Regions from separate parts of the Planococcus faecalis genome, predicted to be linked through region 2. Evidence: riboswitches for the same ligand, from Rfam matches in the RefSeq annotation. Region 2 holds a riboswitch; each other region holds the start of a gene.
The links. A riboswitch is a leader RNA that binds a small molecule or an ion and turns the genes downstream of it on or off. The one in region 2 is predicted to bind cobalamin.

Region 1 (10,662 bases), 1.6 Mb from region 2:
CTTCCGTTCAGGTGAAAATGAAACCATTACCATCGAATTGCGTTACGAAATTCAAGGAGCTGTCGATACATACGCGGACGGCGCTGAATTTTATTGGCCATTTTTTGATGACCGCAACGACAGTGACTATGAACAAATGACAATAACCATTACACCGCCTGCTGATTCAGAAAAAACAGCTTTTATCGGTTACGATGGTGCTTACCAAACCGGCAGTTTACAAAGTGATGGTGGGGTTCAGTTTGACATGGGCAAGGTATTAGCAGGCTCTAACGGAGACGTCCGCGTCATTTTTGACAAACATCTATTCCCGAGTCTACCTCAGAAAGACGGCTTGGTCCTCGCTGACTTAGCCGCTGACAAAGAGCAAATGGCAAACGACGCTGCAGCTTTGTTAGCTAAACAACAGGTAGGAAAATCTATTGGCAACTGGCTGATTCCAGCTGCCGGAGCAGCGTTACTGGCTTTCTTCGCTTGGGCTTTTAGTCATGCGCGCAAAACCAAGCAGCAAGCAAAACCAGACACGCCTCACTTTTTCGTACCAAAGCAAAAAATGAGCATTCCAGCGACTCTCTATTTTACTAAGTCTTCCATTTTAACACCTGCTGTAACAGCAGCAGCCTTAATGGAACTGGTACGTAAACAAAAGATTGAACAGCTATCAGAAGAAAAATTCCGACTGATCGACCGCAATACTGAATTTATTCACGAGGCTACGTTAATCGAACTGCTTTTTGATAAAGTAGGTGATGGTGAAATTTTTGAAACAAAAGAGTTGGAAAGCTACACAAAACAAGAGCTGAATCATGCTTCTTACACCGACTCTATCACTCTTTGGCAGCAAGGCATTCAAGAAGAGGTCAAACAGTATGAGCTTTACGACAAACACCCCTTGTTGCGTGGGATCGTTGGAACTAGCGGACTGGTATTTGGTGTAGCTTCCATCTTTTTCGGGTTCTTAGAATTGTTTCCAATGATGGTTGTTTCTATAATCATTGCTATTGGCTTTATTGGATTTTGTTTTTACTCTCCGATTACTTATAAAGGCCATGTGATTCGAGAAGAATGGAAACAGCTACGGACTGCGATGAAAAATCTAGAGCCAACAGCTTGGAATCATTTAACGCAAGACGAAAAGATGCGTGCTTTTAGCTACCTACTTGGGGCAGACGAAAAATCCACCCACCTTACAACACTAAGCTTCACCACTGCCTATAGCGATTCGGCATTTGCAGATTTCGGATTGTTTTATAATCCTGTTTTGTTGACTGGACTGTTTGTTGCTGCCTATTCCAGCACCAGCACTTCTGCTAGTGCTTCAGGAGCGATATCTGCAGGCGGGGGTGTTAGCGGTGGCGGTGGTGGATCTGGTGCATTTTAATCGCTTGACCAAGAGGCTGAGAAAATCTCAGCCTTTTTTTGTTTTGCCCGCTGTTTCTTAGGGAACAACAAGTAAAACGCAATTTTATACAACAGGAGGAACTTCTCATGATTACGACAAACTCTGCTTTATTAACGAAAGAAGATTTTACAACACGCACAGACTTGCCTCAATGGCTATTAGCCGAATACACTACTTTTCACAAAACTGTAACGGATAAAACTTTTCCATGCTACTTCGGCATGAACGGCGAGATGAAAGGAGAATTACGCTATGCGTATATCACACAAGAAGACTGGCGCAATTTACCTGCAGCTGTTGATGCATTCTTAACGTTATTTGATGACCCAAAGCATAAACGCCACGGGCTATTTGTCTTTGTTGAGCCTTTCAAGAAAGAAGCTTCACTTGAAACTTATCGGCAACAGTTTTGGGACATTTTGCAGTACTTACATGATGAAGATGACACAGAATGGCCGAAAGAAGCCCCGCGCGATCCAGACCATTATTTATGGGATTTTACTTTTAAAGGGGAACCCATCTTTATTTTTGGCAATACACCCGCTTATAAACAGCGCAAAACTCGTGACCTCGGCAATGCGATGGTTTTAGGATTCCAGCCCCGCCGTATTTTTAAAGGATTAACAGGAACTGAAAAAGGCGGCATAATGTCACGTGATAAAGTTCGACAACGTGTAGAAGCATGGGATCATTTGCCAACTCATCCCGACATTAGCCACTTTGGTGACCCACAACATAACGAATGGAAGCAATTTTTCATCGGTGACGACAGCGAACCTATCCAAGGGAAATGTCCATTTACTCACAAAGAAATGAAATGATCAGTAGATTTACCATTAATGAAAATTTTTTGTAAATAAATCTGAAAGACCAAAAAGAGCCGTGCCGGTATGTTTGCCGGCACGGCTTTTTAAATTGACTAGATGAATTTCCAGCCACTATGGCTTGTTAACGTAGAGCAGTCGTTTTCCGTTCATAAAACTGCACATCTCTAGTCACATTAAACGCTTCGTCTTGATTGTAAAGAAGCATATCAAATAGTCTTTTTACCGCTTCTTGACCTAAATTTTCCAGGCTATCGGACGTTCCGACAGAAGTTAAGTTCAGAGATGAATGTTGGCCAATCTCTGAATTGCCAATTCCAACGATGCTGATGTCTTGTGGAATTTGATAGCCTTCCTGTTGATAAAAATCCAGTAATTGGATGGCAATTTCATCAGTAGCAGCAACAATAGCTGTCGGCTTTTTCTTTAATGCTTGTAAATTCTTAAAAGCTTTAAATAACGAGTTTTTATCTGTCTCCGTAACCACTAACCGCTTTTTACGAACTTTGATTTTCTGTTCTTGAATAGCTTGAATAAATCCTAGAAGACGATTATTATAAGAGGGATTATTCAATGTACCTCCTACCCAAGCAATTTCTTGATGGTTCATTTCTATTAAATGATGGGCAGCTAAATACCCAGCTTCAGTGTCATTCAAGCCAATTGAATGATGACTACCTGAATAATTAGAGTTCAGCAAAATCACCGGTGTGTTCGATTCACTTATTTTATCATACTCTTCTTTATTCAGTAACACAGAAATCAAAACGATGCCTTGTGCTTTGCTAGACAATACCGCATCGAATACATCCGATTCATTTTCTTTTGCAATAAAATGACTAATTACTTCATAGCCTTGCTGCTTTGCATAATTTATAATAGCCGGGGTGGCTTCAGTAAAGATTGGATCATCTAATGATCCAACTACCAAATGAATTATTTTCACTTGGTTCGCATTCGCAGTAAATGGAACAGTCTCCTCTACTCCACCCAATGAATAATTTAGCTCATTCACTGCAGCCATTACTTTATCGTACGTGTCTTTCCTTACTTGATCTGGTTTATTCAGTACGCGTGAAACAGTCGTTTGTGATACACCTGCATGTTTTGCTACATCAGTCGTTGATACCAAATCTATCACCCTACCTTCTTTTTTCATCTAATTGAATTCACTATTCAACTGATTTTTCACCTAAATTTATTTACCCATTCATTGTATCACGTCTGCAAAAATAACTACACTTAAAAATGAATAGCATCTACAAAAAAAACATTTACAGTAATAGGAGGAATGATTAGTCATGATGAATAAAGAAAAATACCTAGCTCGTTTTAACGCTTCTGCGATTCAAGAATATTATTTGCAAGATTTGACTGAATTGCAATCTTTGCATATGCAAAATATCCCATTCGAAAATTTAGACGTTATGCGACATGTTCCAATTTACTTAAACTTAGAGAAAATTTATGAAAAAATTGTTAATCAGCGGCGAGGTGGGTATTGTTACGAATTAAATGGGTTGTTTCACTGGCTTCTCAGTCAGTTAGGATATCAAGCAAAACTAATATCGGCAACCGTTCAAAGACCAAATGGCACTTGGGCCAAAACTGATACGCATGCGGCGATTCTCGTGGAGTTTGATACGCTTTACTTAGTAGATGCCGGTTTTGGAGACTCGACGATGAGTCCAATTCCGCTTGGTGGTGAACGCCATACTGATCACAGTGGTACTTACCGCATCGAAAAAGTGGATGACGTTTATTATGATCTGATTCGTGAAAATGAAGAGAACGAAAAAGTGCTTTATAGATTTTCAACAGATGAAAAGCAGCTGGTTGACTTTCATGAAGGATGTGTCTTTAATCAAGTATCTAAAGACTCTTCTTTTACACACAATGACTTAGTCACTCGGGCAACTCAAAACGGACGAATTACTTTGTCAGATCATCAGTTAACACGCTCAGAAAATGGACGAAAAACAAAAATCGAGCTGTCTCCAGCCGATAAGAGGAACGTATTAAAAGAGGAGTTCGGAATAGATCCAGCTAGCTTGGAATAACGCTATGATTTCCTGCATAAAAAAACTCCTCGCTTTTAAGGCGAGGAGTTTTTGTGTTTTAGTTAAATAAATCTGGGTAAATTGTTTTAGCTACTAATTCCACAGCGTCACCAATGCGCGGTCCAGGGCGTGATGTGATATCAGAATCCAAGAAAAAGACTTGATCGTTTTGAATCGCTTCGATATCGCTCCAGCCTTCACGTGCTTTGATCTCCCCGATTGGATCTTCCGTATAAGAAACCGTTGTTGTGATAATTTCTGGATTTCGTGTAATGACTTCTTCTTCTGAAATTTTTGGCCACCCTTCGAGGTCACCAAAGATATTTTCGACATTGGCATGGTTCAGTATTTCTTGTTGGAACGTTTTTTGACCTGCTGTATAAATTTCGGGCGAAGGACTGATTTCAAAAAACACTTGTTTTTTCGCTTCTACCCCTTCTATTTTTTCTTGTACTTCTTCAATTTGCTGCTGAATTGAGCTATTTAACGTATCCCCTTTGTCTTCAAGACCCATGACGGTCGAAATTTGTTCGATGTCGCCATACACATCTTCAAAAGATTGCGCTGATTCAATAACAAATACTTGGATACCTGCAGCTTCTAACTCTTCATAACCGGTTGGCGCACCTGTAGAATAACCGATGACGACATCTGGATCCATTTCAATGATGCGTTCTGCGTTAAAAACGACTGAATCTGAAATACGTTCAACTTCAGCTGCTTCTGCTGGATAATTATCATAATCAGTCGCGCCAATCACTTTTTCTCCTGCGCCAATGCCATACAAAATTTCAGTATTACTTGGAATAAGTGAGACAACTGTTTTAGGTACTTTTTCAAACGTCAACTCGTTGTCTAAATCATCTGTAACGGTATAGTTTGCTTGTTCCTCTCCTTTATTCGTTGGTTCTGCATCTGTTTTTTCTGTTGTTTCTGATTGACAAGCACCTAGAGTTAAAACAACTGCTCCGATAGCTACGTATTTGAACGAGGAAATTTTCATTGTTGATTGGTCACTTCTTTCTTTTTAGGTCTAGTTGGATAGGACTTGCTGACGAACGGGATTTCTTCCACTCCGTGATGCTGATTAACATAAACAGCCATCGTAAAAAGCACGTTGGCTAACAAATTGGCATAATCAAAGAGAATGTTCGGTATTTCTCTTTCTAAACTCACTTTGTGCAAGGCTCTTACTGATTTTTTCGCTTCACTGCGACAAACATGCAGGACGCATGCAGCGTGTGTTCCTTGCGGCAAAACAAAATTACCGATTTTATCCTTTGTGAAGTTTACATAATAATCATACATGTTACTTAGCTCAATCAAGTCTTCCTCATGAACGGCTATTTTACCGCGAACTGAGCCGTTCAAATGATAAGCCATAGGTTGTAAAATCTGCAGATCTCGTTGTATAGCTTCTATATCTTGTGTCAATGACAGGGCTTCTCCGATTCGGGTAGTTAACGAATCAGTCCTAATTTCAAAATCCACAGTAACTGCAGATTCCTGCATAAATGGATAACAAAGATAACGCATGTCTTTTTTCATCATTCCACCTCACTTCCGTTTGGTGAAGATCATGGCATTGAACGCTCTCTAAACAGCAAAAAGCCGCCCTCAAAAGAGGACGGCGGCATAGCTATTTAGAGACATACTTCAGCAGTCAAAATAGAAACGTTGCCGTATGATTCCCTTATCTTCCGAAGAGTAAAAATACGTTCAAAAAAAGGTAGGTCTCCTGGCTTGTGCATCGCTTTACTTTAAGAACCTTCCCGTTTAGTTGGTAACACTAAACAGTGGCATTTTCTTATTTCATACGCACTTACAGTTGCGGAAACAGCCCCGGAATCTAACCGGGTTCCCTGTTATGCTGACGAATCAGCACCTTTTTTCTGCATGATTATTCACTTGTTTCTAGTTTAGCATATGTCGTACGACAAAAGACATACTTATCGAACGATTATTGTTGATTGACCAGCAGTTTCACTTTAGGCAGTTCGGCAAAAACGATTCGTTTATGCCATCTTAAATAAAGAGCATGCTCTGGCGAAACGGGTATTTTTATCCCTCTTTTTAATTGGTAGGTGGGATAATGTTCTTCTGGAATTTGACTCGAAATACGGAGACTTCCGCCTCCGGTAAATGCGATGAATCCCGCTGAATACAAAGCAGCATGATTGGCACAAAGTAAGATGCCATTAAAAGCATCTAGCCGCTCTTCAGCTGAGCTGTCTTTCCAAGGCTTGGCATGCGTCGCTTTCAACACAGTGTCAATACCAATTCCACAAAGTGGACATTCTCCGTTCCAAAGCGGCAATAAACTTTCTCTGAATTGTTCTTTACCTCTACGCATTTTCGTTTTGATTTGTAGTTCTGCTTCTGCAATCAAGCTGATTAATGGATCATGCTCTGTTTTTTTAATCACTTCCATTGACAACTCCAATTGTTCGACTTCCAAGGTGAAAATATTTAAGGCGCTAATTAGTTCTAAAAATTTCATCGCCAGTTCTTCATTGCACGGATACAAATAACCTGAATTGCCACTAGCATCTTCTTGAAATGCCGCGTATTTTACGGGCAGTAAAGGCTCTATGTCGCTAAAAAACGCCTTAATGGATAACGGATTGTCCAATTCGCGATAAACAGCCCGTGCGATAAATACCTCTTCAGTGCTGTCCTGCTGCTCGTCTGTACTTTTAGGTTTGGTTCCATGTTTACAATCTTCTCGTACATGACTAATAGCTACTAAAAATCCTTTTACATAATGAAAAACGATATCGCCTTTTTTTAACTCCTGCATTCGTTTCCAAGAGTGTGGAATCATCCCCGATTTATCAACCCTCGGTGACCAAAGAACCTCTGCGTTGCGTTCTTCTTGATAGGTCTCTCCTTGCATAACAATAAAACTATTCATGAATATCCTCCTAATAATAACATTGCTGAAATTCAATGACTCCTATGTAATATATCAAGTTAGATAAAGAAAAACCTTTCCTTTTATTTTAACTTAAATCCAAAGCTTTTGTTGGGATTAAGAAAAGCATAAGCGCCGCAACAAAAAAAGCCACTATACGCAGTGACTGTTTCATCATTTTTTCCGATTAAGATTTTACCAATTCACGTGTGTTTATTTCAGAATGAGCTGTCACACAATTTCTTCCATTATGCTTTGATTCATACATGGCACTATCGGCTTCACCAATCAATTCATCTAAGCTTTTGTCTCCTGTACTCATGCTGACACCCATTGACACTGTTAGTTTTCCTGCTGGTTGCAACTCTTCTCCGACAAACGGATAAAGCTCTATTTGTTTTCTAACAATTTCAGCAAGCATCAAAGCTTCACGTTGGTCTTGAGGGTTCGTAATGCAAAAAATAAATTCTTCTCCTCCATAACGAGCTACATGATCTTTGCTACGCGTATTGTCTTTCATTAATTGGCCAAGCGAACGAAGTACGGCATCTCCCTTTTGATGCCCATGTGTATCATTGTAAATTTTGAAATAATCCACATCCATCATAACAATGGCGAGTGGAATTTGTTGCACAATCAACGGCGCTAGTGTCTTTTTGAAAAAACGGATATTGGGCAACTGCGTCATCGGATCTTGATTTGAGTAATATTCCAGTTCTGTTCGCAGCAATAGTTGACGACTTTCTCCATTGGTGATTAAACCCATCGCCAATACCGCAACTCCAGCAAAAAACAACATGGCAATAATAATAGAAATAGTTGCTGGTGTAAATAAAAACATCCAGACTGATTTCAACATTTCGAAAATCAAAAAACCAGCCATCATTTTTTTGAGATTCAATAAATTGAAAAACTTATTTGATGATTTTTGATTGTGAAACAAGCTGCCAATAACGACTGGCAGTACAATCGTTTGCAAAATACCCAATACAACCGTCGGACCTTCGAAAGAGTACCGGAAGTATGCCGGGAATATAGCAGATAGCAGTCCAACTTTCCAACCAGCAATGTATGAAATAAAATAAAGTGGAACTTCACGCAAATCCAGTCTCATGCCCATATAAAAATACGGATTATACATGACGGAAAAGGTTAAAAAACTTATGAAGACAACACTTAATAGATATAAGAACTTTGATTCAGTCAAGTTTGGGAATAATAATTCTTTTGCTTTTAACGCCAAATACAATAAGGCGATAATTAATGCCATGTTTTCAAGAAAGAAAAAAAGCAATGCTGCCATCTATACATCTCCTATTCATAAGATATTCTATAATAGTCTACAGTTAATAAGTCTAAAAATATAGATTAAATACAATATTGTACAAAATTCTAGTTGATTTGTGCTTTTCCTTTTCATATCCATGTATTTTTTATAAAGACAAAAAACACTTTAGCAATCTCAGTTCAAGACTGCCTAAAGTGCATGTATTGACTAAAAAAATTCTAGAGTAATTTCGACATAAACCATTCATTCATGTAGTTACCACCAATACCAATCGACTCTCTTTTGAGTCCCTCTACTACAAAACCTCTTTTTTTATACAACGCAATGGCAGCGTGATTGTGTTCTAATACGGTCAATTCAATGCGGCGAATTTCTTTGTCTTTTGCCCACTCTTCCATGGCCACGAACAATTGACACCCTATACCTTTTCCCCGCTCTCGCCGCGAAACGCCTATTGCGATGTGAATCGAGTGTTGCTTACGTTGGATTTCTTCTCCTATCGCAAACAAATATCCCATTAATTGTTGACCTTCCTCTGCAACGAACACAATTGACTCTTGCCCCATTGAAAAAAGGCGTTGTTGTAATTGCTCAGGAGTCGTCTTTCGTTCACCAGGATCAAATAGCATCAACCCGGATTGTTCAACTTGTTTCATTAGGCTAGCCAATTGTTCGGCATCCTTTGGAACTGCTTTTCTAATCAACACAGCCATTCTCCTACCTTTTTAAACGAAATTTTCAGATGATTTCGGGTCTATTCGCCAGTTTTCTTTTGGGCTTTCTGACAAATAATCCTGTATATACAAGAAGCGTACCAATCATAAGCAACACGCCCATATAGACAGACATCATCGTTGGAATTAAAAAAGCACCAATAATAATGGTCGAGCGCGCTAAAAGATCTGCCCCACTAAATGAAATGTTAGAAAACGCCGAATACGATCCCCGTTTGTCTTCTGGTATCATATTGGCCATTTCCGCATTTCGGACAGGTGAATAAACCAACTCCCCAATCGTGCCAATAAAATTAAACAAAATCAATAAATACCAGCTATTCGCTGATGTAATCGTGACATAGCCAATACTGTAAAGCAATAATCCTGTCAATAAAACATGCTTTTTAGAAAAGCGATCCGTGAATCGATTGACAACAAAAGTAAAACAGACAACTAGCAACATATTTTGGATATTTAGCAAACTAAGCATTCGTACACCTGCGACATCAAAGTCTGCAATCGTGAATGTCTGAAAGCTTTCCGCTAACCGGACACCAATATAGCTATTCAATGAAAATTCCGCTGAAAATATAAACATCGATCCAATGACTACTTTAACAAATGGACGGTCCTGAAAAGCCACTCGATAGTTTTGCAGTAAGTCAATCAGAACATTGTGATGCTGTTTTTTCAAGCTCACAACACGCTCATCTTTCAACCAAATGTGATAGGCAATTGGCAAGCTTGCAGATGTCACTGTCAACAACATAAATAGTTCAATTTGATGATTAAGATACAACAAGCCACCAAGTGCAGCGCCAATAGCCATCGACAAATTGACCATCCAGTAATCGATGGCATAAATAGCTTTGCGATTTTCTGGAGTCGTTGAATCAATGATGATGGCATGCATCGCGGGGCGTCCTAAACTACTCGCAATTATGAAGAACACATAGGCTAATGCAAACAAGCCAATCCATCTATCCGTAGGTAGCAAGCTTACTGCCATTAGCAAGAACATACAGGCACTCAAGAAAGATGTCATGACCAGTACTTTTTTTCTAGGAAAGCGGTCTGAAATGTATCCACCGATCATATTCACAAAAAAACCGATGAATACGGTGATAATCAAAAAAGACCCCGCCCAAACTTTGCTCATTTCCTGTGCAAAGAAAAGAGCCATGAATGGCATCACAGCTGAAGCCACAGCTCGATTAAAAAAAGAAGTAATTAAACGCACTTTAATATTCTGTGGATAGTCTTTCCATTTCATCTTGTCAGCCTCCTTTGTCTTATGTATATTAAACTAGACGGAAAATACTAAAAATAGACAATTTTTATAGTTATGTCCACTTTTAACAGGAGGCATTATGGAAAAAATTCTTTTAGCGTTATGGCGAACTGTCCCATCTGGCAATATTAAACAAACTCAATTAGCAAACAAACTCGGTTTAAGCA
Region 2 (10,662 bases):
ACACGATGCTGATAAGTCGTTGGCAATGGAATCGGATATTGATGAAGCGCATTGATAAACGAATCTAGCTCGCTTGGCAGCAAAAAAATCTCTGCCTGATTGAGTGCATCTCCATTTTCTTGTACATGTTTAAAAGAAATATCGTGATCTAACGTACAACTAAAATTTTTATTATGAGAAACAATATTGATTGTTCTTTTTCTTTTAACTAAACATTCTCCTGCCTGCAACTCTACCTCTGCATTCATCAGCATACCTACTCGTTCAGCTAATTGTTGCAATTGCTTCATCCAGCTCACCCTCTCTATTTTTTGCACAAACTTATCTATCCTTTTGGAAAAGAAATGTAGACAGAAAAACGCCGAAAAGAACCGTACGATTCTCTTCGGCGTTGTTTACAGCACTATTGTCTGTTACATCCAGCCAAATCATTAACGATATATATGATTACATTTATAGACATCTATGGAGTAGATTTTTTTGACGGGAACGCCGAATTTCCGTACTTTTTAATCTGCTCTCTCGTATAGGTGTATCTGGCATCTTAAAATACAGCAAATAAAAGTTCACAACAAAAAGTTCCAACGTTTTATACGACTGGAAGTAGAGAGAATTTACATTTTCGCTCTTTTATCTTCTATACCCTGTTTCCGAAAAGTAAACACTTTTCGGAAAATAAAAAAACCCTAAATGGCTCACATTAAAAGTGGCTATCGTTTAGGGGCTAGTTCACTATCTGGGTTTTGTCATTTAGTAGATTGAATCAGCTCAGCTAATTTTTCACAGCGAATAAAGTCACGCGGCTGCGGTGTCAATTCTACTTTCAAACTGGCAACTAGTGTTGTCTTTACGTACAGCATGTCTCGAAAACGATCGACTGCTCCACAAAACTCTGCGAAAAAACTATCGCCTGTCCCGAAAACCGCCGTTTGTAATTCTTTGTGTTCTAGTTTTTCAATCGCATGATATAAATCGCGCAGTTCTCCAGGAATTTCACCACTTCCCCACGTATACGTTCCAATTAACAGCGTATCGAAATCCGACAAGGCTGCTAGTGGAAAATCTTCTATTTTGTATAGCTCGGTATGAAGTCCTTGTTGCAAAATAGCTGCTTGTAGCATCTCTGCTAGTTGTTCTGTGTTGCCGGTAACAGAAGCATAGACAATCGCCAGTTTCGGCTTATAGCTCGTCAAAACCATTCGACTGCGACACTTTCGTATACGTGCGTGATTTCTGTTCAAAGAAATCCGATTTTGTGTCGTTCATCATGTCATCACCAAATACGTGAATCCAAGGCATCGGATTGCTGCGTTCTTCGTATAAATTATCTAGTCCTAGCTGACGCAGACGCTTATTGGCCAAATACTCAACGTAGCCCTCAAACTCAACCAAATCCAAGCCCTCAATATCAGCCAAAATGTAATGCGCCCATTCTTTTTCTAGCTGTACTGCTTTGTCGATCGTTGTATAAATATATTGAATGTTTTCATCTGTATGCAATTCCGGATTTTCTGTCAGCATAATGCGGATAAATTGCGCGATAAAATAGGCATGCTGCATTTCGTCGCGTTGAATATAGCTAATCATCGTACTGGTTTTTAGCATTTTTTGCTGACGCGCCAAATGGTAGAAAAACGCAAAGCCAGCATAAAAATAAATGCCTTCGAGATTGATGGAATTGACGCTCAGCTTAAATAAGTTTTGCGGCGTTGGATTTTGTCGAAATTCCTCGTATGCGTCTAATATCAATTCATTTCGTTTCTGAACAACCGGATCGCTTTTCGCTTGATCGAAGCGTGCGTTTTGTTCGCTTACGGATACCAGTGAACTCAATATATACGAATATGACTCCGTGTGTACCGCTTCTTGCTGAGAAATGACGGCAAAAATGGCTTTGAAGCTCGAATCGGTCACATAATCCATTGCTTGACTCATTGTTGGTGTTTGCAAGCTGTCGAGTGACGCTAATTGCGTGTTGATCCGTAAAAAGACATCCTTTTCTACATCGCTCAAGCTATCCCATTGCTTGATGTCGTCTTGCATATTAATTTCTTGTGCTTTCCAGAAGTTAGCAAGCAATGCTTGATACAAATCATACATTTGCGGATAAGCAATGTCGTTCCAGTTTAACAGCCCCGAAGACTGGCCGTTCAACACGCCAGTCGATTTGTTTGGGTGCTCCGGATTTAATAATTTAATCTTTGTTAACGGTTCATGTATGGTCATGATCATTCTCCTTTAGCTTTGGCATGCTTCGCATTCTTCGATTTCTGCCTGAGACGTACTGCGGACATAGTAAGTCGTTTTTAAGTTTTGCTTCCATGCTTCTAAATGTAATTCCAACAACTCTTTTGCTTTAATCGTGTGCGGCACATAAAAGTTAAAGCTAATCGATTGATCAATATGGCGTTGACGCGCTGCATTTTGTCGAATGCTCCATTTTTGGTCCAATACGTGACGCGAACGACGATAATAATCATACGTGTTGTGATCCAAGTCTGGTGCAGTCACTTTAAATTTGAAATTCTTTTTCTCTTCTGCGTATTCCACTGCGTATAGCGGATCAATGCCGTCTGTTGAACCACCAATTTTCGCAGTTGATGAGTTAGGTGCAACAGCCATCATCCAGCCATTTCGAACTCCTGTTGTTGCCACTTGCTGTTGCAAGTCATTCCACCGCTCACTTGTGTAGTTGCGACGTTCAAAATACTCGCCTGTGTGCCATTCAGAACCTAAAAACTGACTGAACGCGCCTTTTTCTTCTGCTAGTTGCATAGAAGCACGTATCGTTTGATAAGCAATTTCCTCGTAAAGCTTATCGGCAAACTCAACCGCTTTTTCACTTTCCCAATGGATGCCTTCAAGTGCAAGTAAGTGGTGCCATCCGAACGTTCCTAAACCAATTGCGCGGTATTTTTTATTTGTTGCTTCAGCTTGTCCTACTGAAATCGTATTCAAGTCAATGACATTATCAAGCATGCGTGTTTGAATCGGCACTAAACGCGCTAATACGTCCGCTCCAACCGCTCTTGGCAAGTTGATCGATGACAAATTACAAACCACAAAATCGCCTGGTTTGCGGATCATGACGAGGTTGCCGTCTTCATCAGTATATTCTTTAACAATAGTAGTAGCTGACATATTTTGCATAATTTCTGTACATAAGTTACTGCAATAAATCGATGTCAGCCCGCGACCTCTTGTGTGCTTGTTCGGGTTTTGACGATTGACTTCGTCACGGTAAAACATATACGGTGTGCCAGTTTCTAGCTGAGACACCATGATGCGCGCCATAATCTCCATTGCGCGGTAAGTTTTACGCGGCAACAACGGATGATCAACTGCTTCTTGGTATTTTTCGCTAAAGTATTTGGTGTCTTTTTCATCGTAAAAATCTTCAAGTCCTAAGGCATTGCCATTTGCGTCTTTCCAACCCATCACTTGCTTAACTTGGTGCGGACAAAACGTATGCCACTCGCCAATACTGCGTCCGTTTTCGTCTTTTTCTTGCAAACGCTCCATAAACAAATCTGGAAGTGACACACCTGTGAAAATATCATGTGCTTTACGGCGCTCATCGCCATTATTGGTTTTCAAATCCAAGAAGCCATTCATAATGTCTTTATGGAAGACATCTAAGTAAATCGCGACAGCTCCTTGACGCTGACCTAATTGATCCACACTGACCGCCGTATCGTTAAGCAAGCGAATCCACGGTACAACGCCTGAGGAATTGCCTTTGAATTTTTTAATGTCTGAGCCTAACGCTCTTACTTTGCCGTAATAAATGCCGATGCCCCCACCATCTTTACTAAGACGCGCGATATCCCAGTTGTTTAAGTAAATGCCGTCTAAAGAATCGTCTACCGTATCGATAAAGCACGAAGACAATTGCCCAAAACTTTTACCTGCATTCGATAAAGTTGGAGTCGCAACGGTCATATACAAATGACTCATCGCCCAATACGCTTCTTTAACAAGCTCTAATCGACGCTCTTGCGGCTCATTTTGCATCAACGTCATGGCAATAACTAAAAAGCGCTCTTGCGGGAGTTCAAACAACTGCCCTTCATAGTCTTTTGCCAAATAACGATCTGCCAGTAAAAACAAACCGATGTAGTTAAATAGCAAATCCCGACTCGGCTCGATTTCTTGACCTATTTCTGTAATCTCCTCTTGTGAATAAGAAGCTAAGAGCTCTTTTGAGTAGATCCCGACTTGTGTTAATACTTTGATTAACTTATAAAAGTCACCATATTTTTCAGTAGCGGAATAATTGCGGCTGCTTGCGGCTTTCTTATACAAATCACTGACATACAACTCTGCCGCTACGTAAGTCCAGTCTGGCTCGTCCATGGTGATACGATTTAATGCATAAAGTAAGGATTGCTCGCCTTTTGCTTGTTCAGCGAGTTTTGCTGCTCGCTCTAGTAGCTCGCGCGTATCTAGTCCATAAACCTCAGTTGCTCGCTTGAGCGCTTTTTCTACTGCGTCCATTTCTGTTGTATCTGTTTTCATATTCATATCAGCATAACTCCTTTGCGAATTCGTTTACTTTCATGCGTCGTTGCTTCCGCTCTTGTGCGCTTTTGAATAATTCTTTTTCAGCAGGAGTTTCCGGTATAACACCAACGACTGGCGTCGGTTTGCCGTCACCGTCGACTGCAACCATTGTCAAAATGGCTGTCGTCGTCAAATTTCTATTGCCGGTTTCAATTTGTTGGCATTCAGCTTTAACGTACACTTCCATCGATGTTCTACCTGTCGATATCACAACACCTTCTAGGATGAAGATGTCCCCTACTTTAGCAGAAGATAAAAAATTTACCGTATCAATCGAAGCTGTTACGACTGCTTTTCCGCTGTGCCTCATGGCAGTAATCGCGGCAATTTCATCAATATACGCGAGTACGGTTCCACCGAATATCGTTCCTAAATGATTCGTATCAGGTGGCAACACTAACTTTGTTTGAATGGTTCTTGCTACACCTGCTGCTAATGGTTCTGTCATGATTGCATTTCCTCCTTCTATGTAAAACAAAAAAACCCATCCTCTCAAGGAGGATGGGTTGGAAAACGCAGAATAGCGAATAAAGGCAGCAAAAAACCAGCTGCTTACGCAGAATATCTTCGTTATCCTTCTCAACTCCCGGAGAAGATCATAAACTTAAAACAAAGGCAGGTCTCCTGGCTTGTGCGTCGTCCTCTGCTATCTCCTTCCCGTCCATTGGACAGTGGATTGTGATAGCTCGTCAGCACTTACAGTTGCGGGTACAGCTCCGGTATTATCGGATTCCCTTTTAAGCCTTCTCAGGCACCTTCATCACTATTTTTACTACATATAGTTATTAATATGATAAAAAACACTAAATATTGTATCTATACACTATAAACCACTTTCATACTTTTAACAAGACTATTTAAAAACTCGTTTTAATTAGCTAACAAATATTGTTTTAAAGCTTGTTTTACTGTGCCTATTGTCTTTAATTTGCTAAAGTCTATGCGCACATCGACAGCTTTTAATGCCAGTTCTGGTCGAATTCCTGTAAAAATAATTTGAATACCTAATAAGCGCATGATTTGATCAATTTTGTATAGAAATTCTGCAACCACATTATCGATATTGTAAATCCCCGAAACATCAATAATGAGACAGTGCAAATTTTCTCCTTGAACTTTCTGCGGGATAACATCGAGCAGGCGCATACTTCGGTCCCCATCGACTGATCCTACAAGTGGTAGTACAGCTAGTCCATCAATGATCGGAACAATTGGTGCCGAAATTTCGTTTTTAAGTTGCAAAAAGTCATGCGACATTTTTTTCTGAAGCGTGATGTCCCGCATAATAGACTGGATTGCTATCGTTTCTCCGTACTGAACCGGGTAACAATACAATTCTACATCGGCTAAAGTTCCGTCAAAACGTCTAACAGTCGTCTCCATTAATTCTCCAATCGTTCGATCTTCCATTCCTTTTTGAATCCGTTTCGTGATTAATTCTTTAAAGTCATCTGTAAAAACTCCTACTACATCTGCCCCTACAACTTCTTCTTGCTTCGCTTTAAAAAATTCAGCACCTGATTTGTTTATATATAAAACCTTCTGATTTGAATGGATAATTGTTGTCTCGTCGGAATAATTCACGATTTCTTGATACATTTTTTCTTTTTCTGGAATACTTACTAACGAAGTTGGTCCATTCGTCATATCCCTTCACCCCTTTCGTTTCGGAAACTATCTATTACTCATTTTACACTTTTTCGAAAAAACTTTCAGTATTTACCAATACGCGAAAATAACTCATTCATTCTTACTAATTTTACCACTCATGAGACAAAAATTCTTATCATCCATTGCGATTTCACATCAAATAAAAAAGAGCTGCCAGTTGAGCAACTCCCCCTACTTTCCTATCTATGCATCGACCCATTCAGAAGCTAGTTCTTTTTCTGTTTTCGGCTCGTCCGCTTTTTTAGTATTTTTGCTCGTATACGGTTTAAAGCTCTTGGCTTTGTTGGCGCCAGATTTCCAGCGAGTCCATCCTTTTTTGCCAGTTCCCTGACCCGTACCACTTTTCGGTTTCGCTTTTGCTTTGCTCATTTTAATCACTCCATTACTGCTACATTACTGCAACGATGAAGTACATCTTATCACATTAAGCCGTAAAATTAAACAAAATGTTCTTGTCAGACACGGGAAAGCCCTGTTCTCAACAACTTTAATTCCAATTCGTAATTTGCAATAGACTCATCAATCGTTAAGTTTTTAGCGAAGTATTCAATCCAATTCCTAACGGTCACCGAAATCATAATTTTAAGCAAATGGTATAGTTCTTTGTTTCCGGAAACGTTTAACTTGGTCGTATCGATCAAAAGGCTAATCGCTTGGAATTCTTCTGCAGACTCTTCTTCATTAACGATTTTGATAAATTTCGTCTCCACTTGTTCTGTCATGTTCAAAAGGACGTTTCGTTTAAAGTCGAGTAATTCTTCTTCTTTTACAGCAAATCGGTAAAATTCACTAATAGCTTGAAATAGATCCCCATTTTTTTTCTGCAATATTGCTCTGAAAATTTGTTTTTGTTCAACCGTGTAGCCATTCAGCAAGTAAAAATAAAGATCTTCTTTTCCTTCAAAATATTGATAAAAGCTGCCTCGAGAAATCCCCGCTGCTTTAACGATATTGGCAATAGAAGCCTCTGACAAAGATGCATTTGAGAATTCCTGTTTAGCTGCTCCAATCAAATGCTGTTGCTTGTTCTTAGGTAAATTATAAAAAGTTAGTTTTGGCATCGCTGTCTCCCTTTCTATCAACTTATGTCATTCTATTTAACGTGAAATTAGTTGGTAAACGGAACCGTTCTTTATCAATCAAAATCTCAGAAAGATCTTCATCATCACCAATCTGGTCTTTCAACTTATTCATACGCAGCTGAATTTTTTCCATTTTACGATCCAACTGTGCTGCTGAGTCTGCCGATTCTTTCAACTCTCTAATAATATCAACCGGAACTTCTTTATTGTATTTATAGTAGATCTTATGTTCGAGGCTGGCCCAGAAATCCATCGCAATGGTTCTGATTTGCACTTCTACACAAACTTCTTCCACGCGGTCCGACATAAAAACAGGAACCACGAGCAATAAATGCAAACTGCGGTAACCGTTTGGCTTCGGATTCTTGATATAATCCTTCACTTCAAGAACTTTTAAATCAGCTTGGTTTTGTAGCATTGTACTTAGCCGATAGATATCCGTTTCAAATGAACACGTAATTCGAATTCCCGCTATGTCTTTAATCGTCTTTTTAATATCTGAATGTGAAAGTTCGATTCCTTTTTTTGTCACTTTTTTCATAATGCTTTCAGGAGATTTAACTCTTGAACTGACATTTTCAATTGGATTATAGTCATGAACAAATTGGAATTCCTGCTGTAAGATATTAATTTTTGTATTTATTTCATCTAATGCGAACTTGTAGCCCATCATAAATCTCATAATTTCTTTTTGAGAATCTTTCATTTTTCGTAAGTCGTCTTTTATACTGGCTTCCATTTTGTTGTCTCCTTCAATTTTCAAACATCCACTTTATCCTTCTTCAACTATGAACCTGCTCTGCTCAATTTTGATTTTTCAGCGTACAATAGTAGTTTTATTTTTACATTTCTAAATCAAACGCACACCAGTGACACCTTGTCACTTTCACAAGTAAAGCTTAACATGACAGCATGTCATATGTCTAACAAGAAGTGACAACGTGTCATATTCACATACAAAAAGAGCCATGCCCAATCGAGTGGGCATGGCTCTTTGCTGGTTACTTGGAAAGTACTTTCTGAATGTCCTTTTCAAACGATTCAGGTGTATCTTTTGGAGAAAATCGTGAAACGATGTTACCGTTCTGGTCAATTAGAAATTTCGTGAAGTTCCATTTGATACCACTTGTCAAAAATCCTTTTGTGTTGCTAGTCAAATAGTTAAAAAGCGGATGTGCGTCTTCGCCGTTCACTTTTACTAAGTCATGCATAGGAAAAGTAACACCATATGTCATACGACAAGCTTCTTGCGCTTTTTCTCCAGTGGCTTCTTCTTGTTTAAATTGATTGGACGGAAAGCCTAAAACCACTAATCCTTGCTCCTTATAATCTTCGTACATTTTTTCTAAGCCATCAAACTGATCTTTCAGCCCACATTTTGTGGCGGTGTTAACAATTAACATCGCTTTTCCTTTGTATTCACTTAACTGATATTCTTCACCATTCGGTTTCGGTACGGCAATATCGTAAATATCCATCTGCCATCACTCCTTATTTAGTGATTCAAGTCATTTTCCTTACAAATCCATGGTTTTGAAAGCGGCATTCAACTCTTTTAAATTTTTCATCAACGCTATTGCGTTGACCCCCATAAAATTGCAGCTAGTGACTTTCTCAAAGACAGCTTGTTCAACCGCTAATTGTTCGCTTTTGGCCTTTTCCGTCAACGAAATGATAAATGCACGCTTATCCGTTTCGGACTGCTGTTTAATTAGCCTACCACGTTCAATCATCCGGTTAAGAATAGGATTTAACGTTCCTGTGCCAAGTCCTAGTCGCTCACCGATATTTTTTGTTAGCAGTTTGTCTTCATCCCATAGAACAAGCAACACGAGATACTGCGTAAATGTTAGGTTGAACGGCTCTAGTGCTTTAGCATACATTTTCGAAAAATTACTGGAAGCTTTATACACTTCAAAGCATAATTGCTGATCCAGTTTTGTTTGTTTTTCCATTCTTCTCTCACCTACATGAATTATTATAGAATGCTTAGTTCCACATCCACAGATCCTTGAATCGCTTTTGAGTACGGGCACGTATGATGTGCTTTTTCAACATATGTCCGCTTTAACTCTTCACTAATCCCAGTGATATCAACAACTAGTTTCACAGCTAGTTTCACACCGCCGTTGTCTTTATCCACAATCAGCGCAACAGTCGCGGTTACTTCGCTTTTCTCTATGTCCACTTTGTCGGCTTCTAGTACCAATTCCAACGCACTGTTAAAGCATGCACTATAGCCTGCCGCAAAAAGCTGCTCAGGATTTGTCGCAGTTGTTGCGCTTCCGCCAAGAGCTTGTGGTTTTGCTACGTCCATATAAAAAATGTTATCCGGTGAATAAACCGCTCCGTCTCTTCCGCCTGTATTAATCATTGTTGTTTCAAATAGTGTTTTCATTATATATGTTCCTCCATCCATTTATATCTTACACGATCTACATTAAATTATATCGTGTACGATGTAAAAGAAAATGCTCACACTTTCAATAAAAAGCTATTATTCTCCACAGAAGAAAATAATAGCTTTTGCTCAGATCTTATGATTAGTAAATAAACGGAATCAATCGCGCGCGCTGCTTCATCCACTGCTCATAATCAGACCCAAATTTCTCAATTAGCAACGCCTCTTCATAATTGATGCGTTGAAGTAATGCCCAAATCATGGCACTTCCTCCCACAACGGCTGCAATCATACTGCTAAAGAAAAGCGCCATGCCAATTGTGATCAACAACAAACCCGTATACAATGGATGCCGTAGCTTCTGGTAAGGCCCGGTACTGACGATTTCATCGCCTTCTCGAACTGTAACGTAACGTGTGAATTGTGTTTTCAAGTGTAAAATTCCCCAAAACCGTAAAAACACACCCGCAGCAAGTAAGATGACACCTACTAATTGCCCGACAACTACGAGTGATTCAAACAGTGCCAGTTCTTGCAATGCAAAAGCCACTAGAATTGTTGCGATCAAGACGCCGAAAATCGAAAAAAACGTACGTTTTTCCAACGAATCGCCTTGGCCAATCCCACGATTGCGAAAAATTAGAAATTCACTTAGCCAAAACACACTTATTGCTGTAAACAGCCATTCCAAAATCGTCATCGCATAAGCCCCAACTTCCTGTCTCTTTCTTTCCAATATATCGAAAGCTGTCACACAACACAATTGCGACTACTCATAAAATTAAAAAGACAGTCAAGAAATCACGTAAACTGATTTCTTGACTGCCTCCTGTTCAATCTTCTATAGAAGAGATTTCAACTAACATTGCAGTAAATGCGATAAACACAACCATTAACGATAAAACCATTGTGAACATTATTCTTCAACTCCTACCACGTTTTGAA
Region 3 (10,662 bases), 480 kb from region 2:
CGCGAAAACTACGAAGGTGAAGAATATTCGCATTCGACACCGATACGCAAAATCGCAGATCATATCGGACCGAAGAACGTCTATTCATTTGGTATTCGTTCAGGGATGAAAGAAGAATTTGACTGGGCCAAAGAAAACGGCATGCACCTTTCGAAATTTGAAGTGCTCGAGCCGTTAAAAGAAGTTTTGCCAACGCTTGAAGGGCGCAATGTGTACGTCACGATTGATATGGACGTACTAGACCCTGCACACGCACCAGGAACCGGAACAGTTGACGCAGGCGGTATCACGTCTCGCGAATTACTAGCTTCTATCCATGCAATCGCAGCATCAGGTGTCAATGTCGTCGGTTTTGACCTTGTAGAACTAGCACCCGTGTACGATCATTCCGACCAAACAGCGAACACAGCAAGCAAATTAATGCGCGAAATGATTTTAGGTTGGGTGAAATAAGAAAAGCGCAAGCGGCCGTGTAGATTCGACGGGCGTAAGACGCGCTAGCGAAGCGGCGTTTTTTCAGCCGCACAGCTAGAGTGACTTATGACCCTAGAATCTGGCCGCTAGAGCTAGCCAAAAAGAAAAGCGAAAGCGCACATGTAGCTCTGCCGGGCATAAGACGGATCGACGAAGCGGCGTTCTTTGCCGCACAGTCGAGACGGCTTATGACCCAAAGAGCTGTGCGCTAGAGCTAGCCAATAAGAAAAGCGCAAGCGGCTGTTCAGTCCCGACAGGCTTAAGACAGAACACGCAGGAAATCTTGATTTCTGCAGTGGGCTGACTTAAGACCCCGAGGGACTAGCCGCTAGAGCTAGCCAATAAGAAAAGCGCAAGCGGCCGTGTAGATTCGACGGGCGTAAGACGCGCTAGCGAAGCGGCGTTTTTCCAGCCAATTAAATAGACCGTCAAACCCGTCTGGAATGTTTCTAGACGGGTTTTCTTATGGTGGCAAGAGCCTAAATTAGAAAACTTCTCTTGAAAACGGTAAAATGAAAAAAAGAATCCAGTAGAAGAGGTGCGTAGCATGAAATTGTATAAATGGACGGGGCCACAAGCTCAAGTCGAACAAACTAAGGCAGACCAACCAAATGCGAACATGACCCAGTTACAGAATGAGAAAGAAGCTGTGGTGCTTTACGAGGCAGGAGACGGGACAACTTTACGCAACGCAGAAGCGTATGAAGTGTTAAACGCTGTGGGCCATATTGAGGACGGCGGCTACGCGGTTTTTAACAATATTCCGGTAACAGATGAAGGTCGCGATCTTTTTGAATCGCGTTTTCAAAACAGAGTTGGAATGGTAGAAAAAGAACCTGGCTTTGCAGCAATACGTGTACTGCGTCCGCTTTATTCGGATACTTATACTATTTTAACTTTATGGAAAGACGAGAAATCGTTTAAAGATTGGCAAGAGTCACAAGCATATGGTCATGCACATGCAAAACGTGGTACAAAAGAAGGGATAGACAAACGACCAAATATTTTTCCGCGACCTTCTTTTGTCACTACCTATACGAAGTAACATTAAAATAAGGCAGACGGAGAAAACGAATTGTTTTCCCGTCTGTTTTTGGTTCCAGAAATAGTGGGCGCTACGTTTATTAAAATCCAATAAGAGATATAGATGAAGAAAGCAATAAAAAAGAAAGGACAGTGACTTATGCATGAGTTTGATGAGGTATTCATCCAAATCTTGGTGTTATTGGCCATTGCGATTACAGTTGTCGGGATTGCCAGAAAAATCAAGCAACCAGACACCATTGCATTAGTTCTGGTAGGTCTTTTGCTGGGAACGACTAGCTTACCATTTCCATTCATTGACATGGCCGAAGAATTTATTACACAATCGGAAGTTTTCCAAGTGATCATCATTTCTTTGTTTTTACCTATCCTGCTTGGTGATGCTACGTTAAAGCTTCCTTTTTATCATTTATACAAACGAAGAAAGACCGTATTAGGCCTTGCTTTAGGTGGAACATTTATATCATTTGTTGTGATTGGGTTTTTAACTCATTTTTTGCTAGGTCTTCCTTTAGCGGTCGCTTTTACGTTTGCGGCATTGATGAGCGCAACCGATCCAATCAGTGTCTTATCCATCTTTAAATCTGCAGGGGTTTCAGAAAAGCTTTCCACAATTATGGAAGGCGAATCTCTTTTTAATGACGGAATTGCGATCGTCTTATTTCAAATCGCGTCTGTTTATTTACTGACTTATATTGATATGGGCTGGGCAGGCTTAGGCAGTGGTGTGTTGCTATTTCTTCGTTTTGCTGTAGGAGGCATATTGGTGGGTGTCATTCTGGGGTACCTCTTTTCACAAGTTATTCGCTTTTATGACGATTATCCTTTTGAAATTGCCATCTCTGCATTATTATTTTTCGGGAGTTATTTTATCGCAGAGCATATACACGTGTCTGGAATCATCGCTGTAGTAGCAGGAGGGTTTGTTTTTAATGATTACGGCGGTAAAATCGGGATGTCAGAGTTAACGAAAAATGCGATTAATACATTTTGGGACGTCATCACACTTATTGCGAATTCGTTAATTTTCTTGATTGTCGGATTGGAAATTCGCAATATCGATTTTTCTGGCCAATGGTTGATCATCTTGTTGGCCATTGTGATTGTTTTAGTGGCGAGAGTTGTTGCTCTGTTTTTCAGTACAATGCCGGCTAAAGACTTAAATCGTAAAGAGCGGATTTTATTGAACTGGGGCGGGTTAAAAGGGAGTTTATCGATTGCCTTAGCATTAAGTCTCCCGGCAAGTTTCGACGGACGTGAAACGATTTTAATCTTAACGTTTGCGGTCGTCCTGTTTTCTTTAGTCATTCAAGGCTTAACCATCAAACCATTGATTAAATTATTAGGACTTCAGTCAAGATAAACCCAATCATACGAATGAAAAATAAACCGACCCTAAAATAAAGGGTCGGTTTTTGCTATAAATTTATCGAATTTCTCCATTCGCAACGTCCCGGTAAAAAGAACTGGTGCAAACAAGTAGGTGCTGTATTGAAAAAGCCGAGTGAATCGGGCTATAATGAGAAGGTTATTATTTGACGGGGAGGCGGAGAGACATGCAAAAGACAGTACAAATAAAACTGACAACGACGATCCGTCAGCCGGAAATGGAAGAACAAGTAATGGTATTGGAATCTCGAGGAACATTAACGGAGAAAAACCAGCTGCGCTATTTGCAGTATGCCGAGCAGCAAGATGACCTTGAAATTCGGACGATGGTTAAACTTCAAGAAAATGAAGCGGTGATTATGAGAAGCGGCGGCTTGCAGATGCGGCTCCCTTTTTTATTACATAAAGAACAAACCGGCAATCTGACAAATGAACAAGGATCGTTTATGTTGACGACGAAAGCGCATGAACTGTTGATCAGTGATACACGATTCAAGGTTCGATACGATATGGCATTAGGGTCAGAACATGTCGGTGAATACGAAATGGAAATACAATTTATGGAGGCTAAATAATGAATGCAGTAGAACAAGTTCAACACGCCATTAAAACAGCATTTGCGGAAGCAATCGAAAAAGCAGAGTTAACAACAGAATCAGTTGAAGTACAGTTGGAAACACCGAGAGATAAAACAAATGGCGATTATGCAACGAATATTGCGATGCAATTAACACGTTTGGCGAAAAAGCCACCTCGTGCAATTGCCGAAGCGATTGTAGCAAATCTTGATAAAGATGCAGCGAACATCCAAACAGTAGATATTGCTGGACCCGGATTTATCAACATTACAATCAAAAAAGATTATTTGCAGGACGTTGTCAAAACCGTACTAGAGCAAAAAGTAGATTACGGGCGTTCAACGGCAGGCGGCAATGAACGCATCCAAGTAGAGTTTGTTTCGGCTAATCCAACTGGAGACCTGCATTTAGGGCATGCGCGTGGCTCGTCAGTCGGCGATTCGCTATGCAACATTCTAGACTTGGCTGGATATGATGTATCTCGTGAATATTATATTAACGATGCCGGTAACCAAATTAACAATTTGGCTTTATCGATCGAAGCGCGTTATTTTGAGGCACTTGGCAAAGGCGACAGCATGCCAGAAGATGGCTACCGTGGCCAAGATATTAAAGACATCGCAGAAGCGCTGGTTCAAGAACATGGCGAAAAATTTGTCAGCATGACGCATGAAGAGCGTTTTGAAACATTCCGTCAACACGGGTTAAAAGTGGAATTAGCTAAACTGCAGCAAGATTTAGCAAACTTCCGCGTTGAGTTTGATGAATGGTACCCAGAATCATCCTTATACAAAAACGGTAAAATCGATGAAGCATTAGCTAAGCTCCGTGCAAATGGTCATGTCTTTGAAGAAGAAGGTGCTACTTGGTTCCGGTCAACAACATTTGGAGATGACAAAGATCGTGTCTTAATTAAAAATGATGGCACGTATACGTATTTAATGCCGGATATTGCCTACCATGAAGATAAATTGCAACGCGGTTTTGGCAAGCTGATCAACGTTTGGGGTGCTGACCACCACGGTTATATTCCACGGATGAAAGCGGCGATCGAAGCGCTTGGGTATGACCGTGATACACTTGAAGTGAGCATTATTCAAATGGTGCAATTGTACAAAGACGGCGAAAAAATGAAGATGAGCAAGCGTACAGGAAAAGCGGTAACGATGCGCGAACTAGTCGAACTAGTTGGACTAGATGCCGTTCGTTATTTCTTCGCGATGCGTTCAGGCGATTCGCATATGGACTTTGATTTGGATTTGGCTGTTTCTCAGTCCAACGAAAATCCGGTTTATTACTCGCAATATGCGCATGCTCGTATTAGCTCAATCTTGCGTCAAGCAGAAGAACAAGGTTTACTAGCTTCAGAAGAGCATTTAAACTTGTTGACTTCTGAAAAAGAAATTGATGTGTTGAAAAAAATTGGGGATTTCCCACAAGTCATCGCAGATGCAGCGAAACAACGTGCACCTCACCGCATTACAACGTACATTCAAGAATTGGCGTCAAATTTCCATAGTTTCTACAATGCCAATAAAGTATTAGATGCAGCAAACGCCGAAATGACAAGTGCTCGTTTGGCATTGATCACGGCTGTGAAAACAACGTTAGCGAATGCACTCAAAACAGTCGGCGTTAGAGCTCCTGAAAAAATGTAAGCGAAAGCTAAACGGTTACGTGTATAATGAAACAGAATTCGAACTTTATAGCGATTCATAAAGGTGCTTATGTCTAAGAACATGAGTTAAAAGGGAAGCCGGTTCAACTCCGGCGCGGTCCCGCCACTGTATGTGAGAGGAATTTGCAACATGCCACTGAAGCAATGCTTTGGGAAGGTGCAAACACCAATGATCACAAGCCAGGAGACCTGCCTTTATGACAACACACCCATATGCCTGCGAGGAAAGGCTGGATGCGCATGCTTTTTTATGGCGTCCTTTCAATCCCTCGCAGAACTTTGCGGGGGATTTTGTTTTGTGTCAGTTTTAAGTAGTCCACAAATCAGCGTCCGCCTGCAGCGATTTTTTATAACAAAAACACGACACTCTAGGGGGATTTTAATGATGAACAAGTTTTGGAAGTTTGGAGCAACAGCGGGATTAGCAGCCGTTTTACTAGCAGGATGTGGAGATACAGCAACGCCAGAAGAGGATGTCGAAACACCAGCAGAACCACCGACAGAAGTAGCAGAAGTTGAATATCCGGTAACCATCATAGATGCAGTCGGAGATGAAATTGTTATTGAAGAAGAGCCAGAAGCTATTGTCTCGATGATTCCATCGAATACAGAAATTGCTTATGAATTAGGATTAGGCGAAAAAATGGTCGGCGTATCCGATTATGATAACTACCCAGAAGAAACAGCGGATGTTGAAAAAATTGGGGGACAAGAATTTAATGTAGAAAAAATTATTAGCCTTCAGCCAGACTTAGTGCTTGCACACGAATCGGGACTAGGTGTTGGAGATGCTGGATTGCAACAATTACGTGATGCAGGCCTTGACGTATTCGTCGTTCAAAATGCGGCTAGTTTTGAAGAAGTTTACGATTCAATTACAGAAATTGCACAAGCGACAGGAACGATGGAAGCAGCAGAAAAACTAGTTTCAGAAATGGAAGTCCAAGTGGCTGAAATCGAAGAACTGGCAGCAACAATTGAAGAACCCAAAACGGTCTTTTTAGAAGTCGGCAGCCAACCGGACATTTACACAACGGGAAGCGGCACATTCATGGATGAAATGTTGACATTGATTAATGCGGAAAACGTTGCTGGCGAATTAGAAGGATGGGTTATTATGGACCCAGAAGCAATCGTTGCAGCAAATCCGGATGTTATGATCACGACAGAAGGCGATTATGTTGAAGATGCAGTCGGTCAAATTAAAAAACGTGGCGGCTTTGCAGAAGTAACAGCTGTTAAAGAAGATGCCATCTACAGCTTAAATTCAGATATGCTCACTCGTTCAGGACCACGTTTAACTGCAGGACTAATGGAAATGGCACAGGCAGTTTATCCTGATGTTTTCAATGAGTAAACATCTAGTAGCATACAGCGTCTCTCTGCTGATTTTAGTAGGAGCCGTATTGCTCGGGGTGACCGTTGGAACGGTTTCTATTTCACCAGTTGTGCTGTGGAATCCGTCATCAGATGAAGCGGCGGCCAATATTTTATGGAATATTCGCATGCCTCGCGTAATTTTGGCAGGGCTTGTTGGAGCAGCGTTAGCGATTGCGGGTGCTGCGTTCCAAGGGCTTTTAAAAAATCCATTGGCCGATCCTTACACCCTGGGAGTGTCTTCCGGTGCCTCAGTCGGCGCTGTGACGACGCTCTTTTTTGGTATTTCGATACCGTTTTTAGGACCCTTCACCTTACCGGTTATGAGCATGATCGGAGCATTGCTGACGATGTTTGCCGTTATGAGCTTTGCAAAACTGGTGGATCGCTCGATGAAAATGGAAACCGTCATTTTAACTGGAATCATCTTTAGTTCATTTCTTGGATCAATTATTTCTTTAATGATTGCTTTAACAGGAGAAGAGTTACGGCAAATTATCGGGTGGCTGCTCGGCAGTGTGTCTATGCGTGGTTGGCCATATGTCCGAATGGCGTTGCCGTTTGTGTTAATCGGTTCTTTCATATTATGGCTAAAGCGTCGTGAATTAAATGCGATGCTGTTCGGTGAAGAACGCGCGCAGCACTTAGGCGTAGATGTCAAAAAGAGCAAAATGACGATCTTGATTGGCGGATCGGTACTAACAGGAGCCGCTGTTTCGGTTTCTGGAACGATTGGTTTTGTCGGATTGGTCGTTCCGCATATGACCCGTTTATTATGGGGATCGGATCATCGCCACGTTTTGCCTTTGTCGTTTATTAATGGAGCCGCTCTTTTGATCGTTTGTGATTTGGTATCACGAACGATTATCTCACCAACAGAATTGCCAATTGGTGTCATTACGGCGTTTATCGGCGCACCGGTATTTGCCTTTATCTTTTTCCGGCAGCGCAAAGGAGGGGTATAACAATGCTTGAAATAAAGGATCTAACAGGTGGCTACGGCGATAAAAATATCGTAAAAGACGTATCTTTTACTGTGAAGAAAGGCTCTATTCTAGGTATTTTAGGGCCAAATGGTAGCGGCAAATCGACCTTAATGAAATTAATTAGTGGTGTATTGCCAGCTGAAAGCGGCGAAGTTCGAATCGAAGGTATGTCGATTGCAGATTTTCCAGCTAAAGAACTAGCGAAAAAAATGGCGGTATTGCCTCAATTGCATACACACGCCTTTTCCCATACAGTTCGAGAAACGGTCTCGCTTGGCAGGTATCCGCATCAAGGGGGCTGGTTTTCATTATGGTCTGAAGAAGATGAGCGGACCGTTATAGAAGCCATGCGCTTGATGGACATTAGCCATTATGAAAAAACGCAAATTGACCGGATGTCTGGTGGCGAGCAGCAGCGTGTTTTCGTCGCACAAGCATTAGCGCAAGATGCGGACATTTTACTATTAGATGAACCAACGAACCACTTAGATATTAACCATCAAAAGGAATTGCTCGATACCATTAAAAAGCAAGCTATTGAAAAAGAGTTAACCATTGTTTCGATTTTTCACGATATCAATTTGGCGTCTATGTATTGCGATCAATTATTGTTGCTTGACCGGGGTCAAGTTGTTCGAATGGGTGAACCACATGAAGTGGTTCGCGAACAGGATATTGAACGGGTCTATAAAACGCGAGTTAGCAATCACCCACATCCTGAATTACCAAAGCCGCAAATCACTTTATTGCCAGGAGTTAAGAATGCTTCAGCCATCTTCAAAATTCGGGCAGAAGAATTTCAGATTTCTAAAGACATGGTGCTATACAAAAGCCCCATTCCGTTAAAAACGGTTTCCTCAGCAGTCGTCAATGCAGGCTCCGGATGGTTCCGGAATTTTATGAACCGCCATGTGGATGCGTTTTATAATGTAGATGATAGTGTTCTTGAAATGACGGAGTATATTGCGGGAAATGGCTTGAAAACGACGGATACAGTAGGAATGATGACAGCGGTTCAAACGCAAGATGCCATTGTTAAAGAATATGCAGGTCCTTTTGGTTCGGTCGTCATTGCGGTAACTGCAGGCGTTGGAAACGGTGTGGATGTCTCAAAAGCAGTAGAACGTACGCTACGCGTTGGTACCATCAACACATGGATACTAGTTAATGGAGTTTTGTCGGATGAAGCATTTATCCAAGCAATGATTACGGCGACTGAAGCCAAAACGAAAGCACTTCAACAAGAGCAAGTTAAAGATCCGCTGACTGGTACAATTGCAACCGGAACATCGACTGATAGTTGTTTGGTTGCGGCAACGCAACAAGGGGAGCAATTGCCTTATGCAGGGCCAATTACCGAGCTTGGAAAATTAATCGGTGTTGGCGTTTTTGAGTGTACTGTCGAAGCACTCAAATTATATGAACTAGCGAAAGCGAAAAATTGATAATGGCACATATTATCGCGATAATGCTAGGTTTAACCATCGATCGTATGGTTGGAGATCCACCAAATTGGCCGCATCCGGTTCGCTGGATCGGCACAGCAATAAGCATATTAACGCGTCGCTGGAACAAGGGGGCAAACGCCTACCGAAACGGCTTTTTGTTAGTAGGAACTATTGCCTTGACCGTGTTTTTGATTGTTTATCTAGTTGTCGCACTGGCGTACTCGTCGAACCTTTTTGTAGGAATTGTCTTAGAAGCTTTACTGATTGCTTCTGGACTTGCCCAGAAGAGCTTAAAAGACGCAGCGATGGATGTTTACACGCCGCTGATCGATAAAGATATGGTGTTAGCACGTGAAAAATTATCTTGGATTGTCGGCAGAGATACAGCTGGCTTGAATGAAAGTGAAATAACGCGAGGCGTTGTTGAAACGGTTTCTGAAAATACGAGCGACGGTGTGACCGCGCCATTATTCTGGGCATTTTTGCTTGGAGCACCTGGATTATGGTTGTATAAAGCGGTCAATACGCTGGATTCAATGGTCGGTTATCATAATGAGGAATTTGAGAAGTTTGGCTTTGCTTCAGCAAAAACCGATGATGTGCTGAATTTCATTCCGAGTCGGTTAACCGGCTTTTTGATTTTAATCATGACAGAAAACAAACAGGCACTGTCCTTACATCAACGTTTTGCGAAATGGCTACAAGATGCACCCAAGCATCCAAGTCCAAACAGTGGTTGGTTAGAAGCGGCTACAGCGGTGCAACTGGGCATTGAGCTCGGTGGTGTAAATCGTTATCGTGGAGTCGAGACTTACCGTGCACGAATGGGAATCCCGATTTATCCATTAGAAGCACGACATATTCATGACACTGTTGGACACATGCAACGAGTCACCATTGGATTTTTCATTTTATTTGTTTTAGGAGGGGTCTTGCTTGGTATTGCCTAATCACGGAGCTAATCCACTACATCTGTATAAACAAGCTGGAATCACTCCCCCTGAGCAAATTGTGGATTTCAGCGAAAACGTTCATCCGTTCGGTCCACCTGCATTCTTGGCAGAACAGTGGCCCAAAATGCTAGAACGGGTCGGAACTTATCCCGATCCACAAGGAGAACCGTTTCGCACAGCAGCTGCAAAATTTCATCAAGTAAAAGTAGACCAACTGGCTATAGGGAACGGTGCAGCTGAGATTTTCACTTGGTTAGCTAGAAGATATCGCAATCAACAAGTAGTATTAATCGAACCGGCATTTTCTGAATACCGCCAAACGCTGGAATCGGAAAACGTTCAGATCAGAGTGATTCAGCTGGGACCGGAAAATGGCTGGAAATTGACGTTGGAAAAACTTCAACCCGCCATTGTAGGCTGCACGGCGCTGTACATTTGCAACCCACAGAATCCTACAGGTATTTTGTTAGACCTCGAAACACTTAAAAAAATAGCGCAAGCTTGTTTAATTCAAAACTGCGAACTGGTACTTGATGAAGCCTTTATCGATTTTATTGGCGAACAAGTTTCGTTTATGCCGTTTTTACAGGAATTTCCGAATGTTATCATTGTTCGTTCGATGACCAAAATGTATGCAATTCCTGGGTTGCGACTGGGCTATGCGGTTAGTCAAACTGAAACAATCGATCAATTAAAGCAAGGAGCGGCACATTGGAATGTTAATGCCTTGTCTGC

Region 1: it holds a riboswitch for cobalamin, as region 2 does, so the genes downstream of both, AJGP001_RS08765 (hypothetical protein) here and AJGP001_RS16490 (acyl-CoA thioesterase) in region 2, are expected to answer to the same signal.
Region 3: it holds a riboswitch for cobalamin, as region 2 does, so the genes downstream of both, AJGP001_RS14095 (ABC transporter substrate-binding protein) here and AJGP001_RS16490 (acyl-CoA thioesterase) in region 2, are expected to answer to the same signal.

Annotation. Positions count from the first base shown of each region.
Region 1 covers NZ_CP019401.1:1,754,685-1,765,346, forward strand. Annotated here, with positions in the region: gene AJGP001_RS08740 (DUF2207 domain-containing protein) at 1-1,381, shown strand, start outside; gene AJGP001_RS08745 (YqcI/YcgG family protein) at 1,489-2,223, shown strand; gene AJGP001_RS08750 (LacI family DNA-binding transcriptional regulator) at 2,351-3,367, opposite strand; gene AJGP001_RS08755 (arylamine N-acetyltransferase family protein) at 3,528-4,286, shown strand; gene AJGP001_RS08760 (ABC transporter substrate-binding protein) at 4,345-5,289, opposite strand; gene AJGP001_RS08765 (hypothetical protein) at 5,286-5,834, opposite strand; cobalamin riboswitch at 5,998-6,191, opposite strand; gene AJGP001_RS08770 (HNH endonuclease) at 6,247-7,200, opposite strand; gene AJGP001_RS08775 (GGDEF domain-containing protein) at 7,388-8,503, opposite strand; gene AJGP001_RS08780 (GNAT family N-acetyltransferase) at 8,707-9,195, opposite strand; gene AJGP001_RS08785 (MDR family MFS transporter) at 9,227-10,477, opposite strand; gene AJGP001_RS08790 (ABC transporter substrate-binding protein) at 10,575-10,662, shown strand, end outside.
Region 2 covers NZ_CP019401.1:3,316,771-3,327,432, forward strand. Annotated here, with positions in the region: gene AJGP001_RS16470 (DUF1259 domain-containing protein) at 1-290, opposite strand, end outside; gene AJGP001_RS16475 (flavodoxin domain-containing protein) at 747-1,199, opposite strand; gene AJGP001_RS16480 (ribonucleotide-diphosphate reductase subunit beta) at 1,180-2,226, opposite strand; gene AJGP001_RS16485 (ribonucleoside-diphosphate reductase subunit alpha) at 2,239-4,524, opposite strand; gene AJGP001_RS16490 (acyl-CoA thioesterase) at 4,526-5,011, opposite strand; cobalamin riboswitch at 5,161-5,337, opposite strand; gene AJGP001_RS16495 (PAS domain S-box protein) at 5,434-6,210, opposite strand; gene AJGP001_RS16500 (DUF3934 family protein) at 6,418-6,603, opposite strand; gene AJGP001_RS16505 (TetR/AcrR family transcriptional regulator) at 6,690-7,295, opposite strand; gene AJGP001_RS16510 (GTP pyrophosphokinase) at 7,318-8,055, opposite strand; gene AJGP001_RS16515 (glutathione peroxidase) at 8,318-8,794, opposite strand; gene AJGP001_RS16520 (MarR family winged helix-turn-helix transcriptional regulator) at 8,834-9,271, opposite strand; gene AJGP001_RS16525 (organic hydroperoxide resistance protein) at 9,295-9,714, opposite strand; gene AJGP001_RS16530 (methyltransferase family protein) at 9,860-10,417, opposite strand; gene AJGP001_RS16535 (b(o/a)3-type cytochrome-c oxidase subunit 1) at 10,648-10,662, opposite strand, start outside.
Region 3 covers NZ_CP019401.1:2,832,898-2,843,559, reverse strand. Annotated here, with positions in the region: gene speB (agmatinase) at 1-453, shown strand, start outside; gene AJGP001_RS14115 (antibiotic biosynthesis monooxygenase family protein) at 1,022-1,519, shown strand; gene AJGP001_RS14110 (cation:proton antiporter) at 1,658-2,881, shown strand; gene AJGP001_RS14105 (YwiB family protein) at 3,075-3,482, shown strand; gene argS (arginine--tRNA ligase) at 3,482-5,143, shown strand; cobalamin riboswitch at 5,188-5,374, shown strand; gene AJGP001_RS14095 (ABC transporter substrate-binding protein) at 5,549-6,520, shown strand; gene AJGP001_RS14090 (FecCD family ABC transporter permease) at 6,504-7,505, shown strand; gene AJGP001_RS14085 (adenosylcobinamide amidohydrolase) at 7,508-8,971, shown strand; gene cbiB (adenosylcobinamide-phosphate synthase CbiB) at 8,971-9,924, shown strand; gene AJGP001_RS14075 (pyridoxal phosphate-dependent aminotransferase) at 9,911-10,662, shown strand, end outside.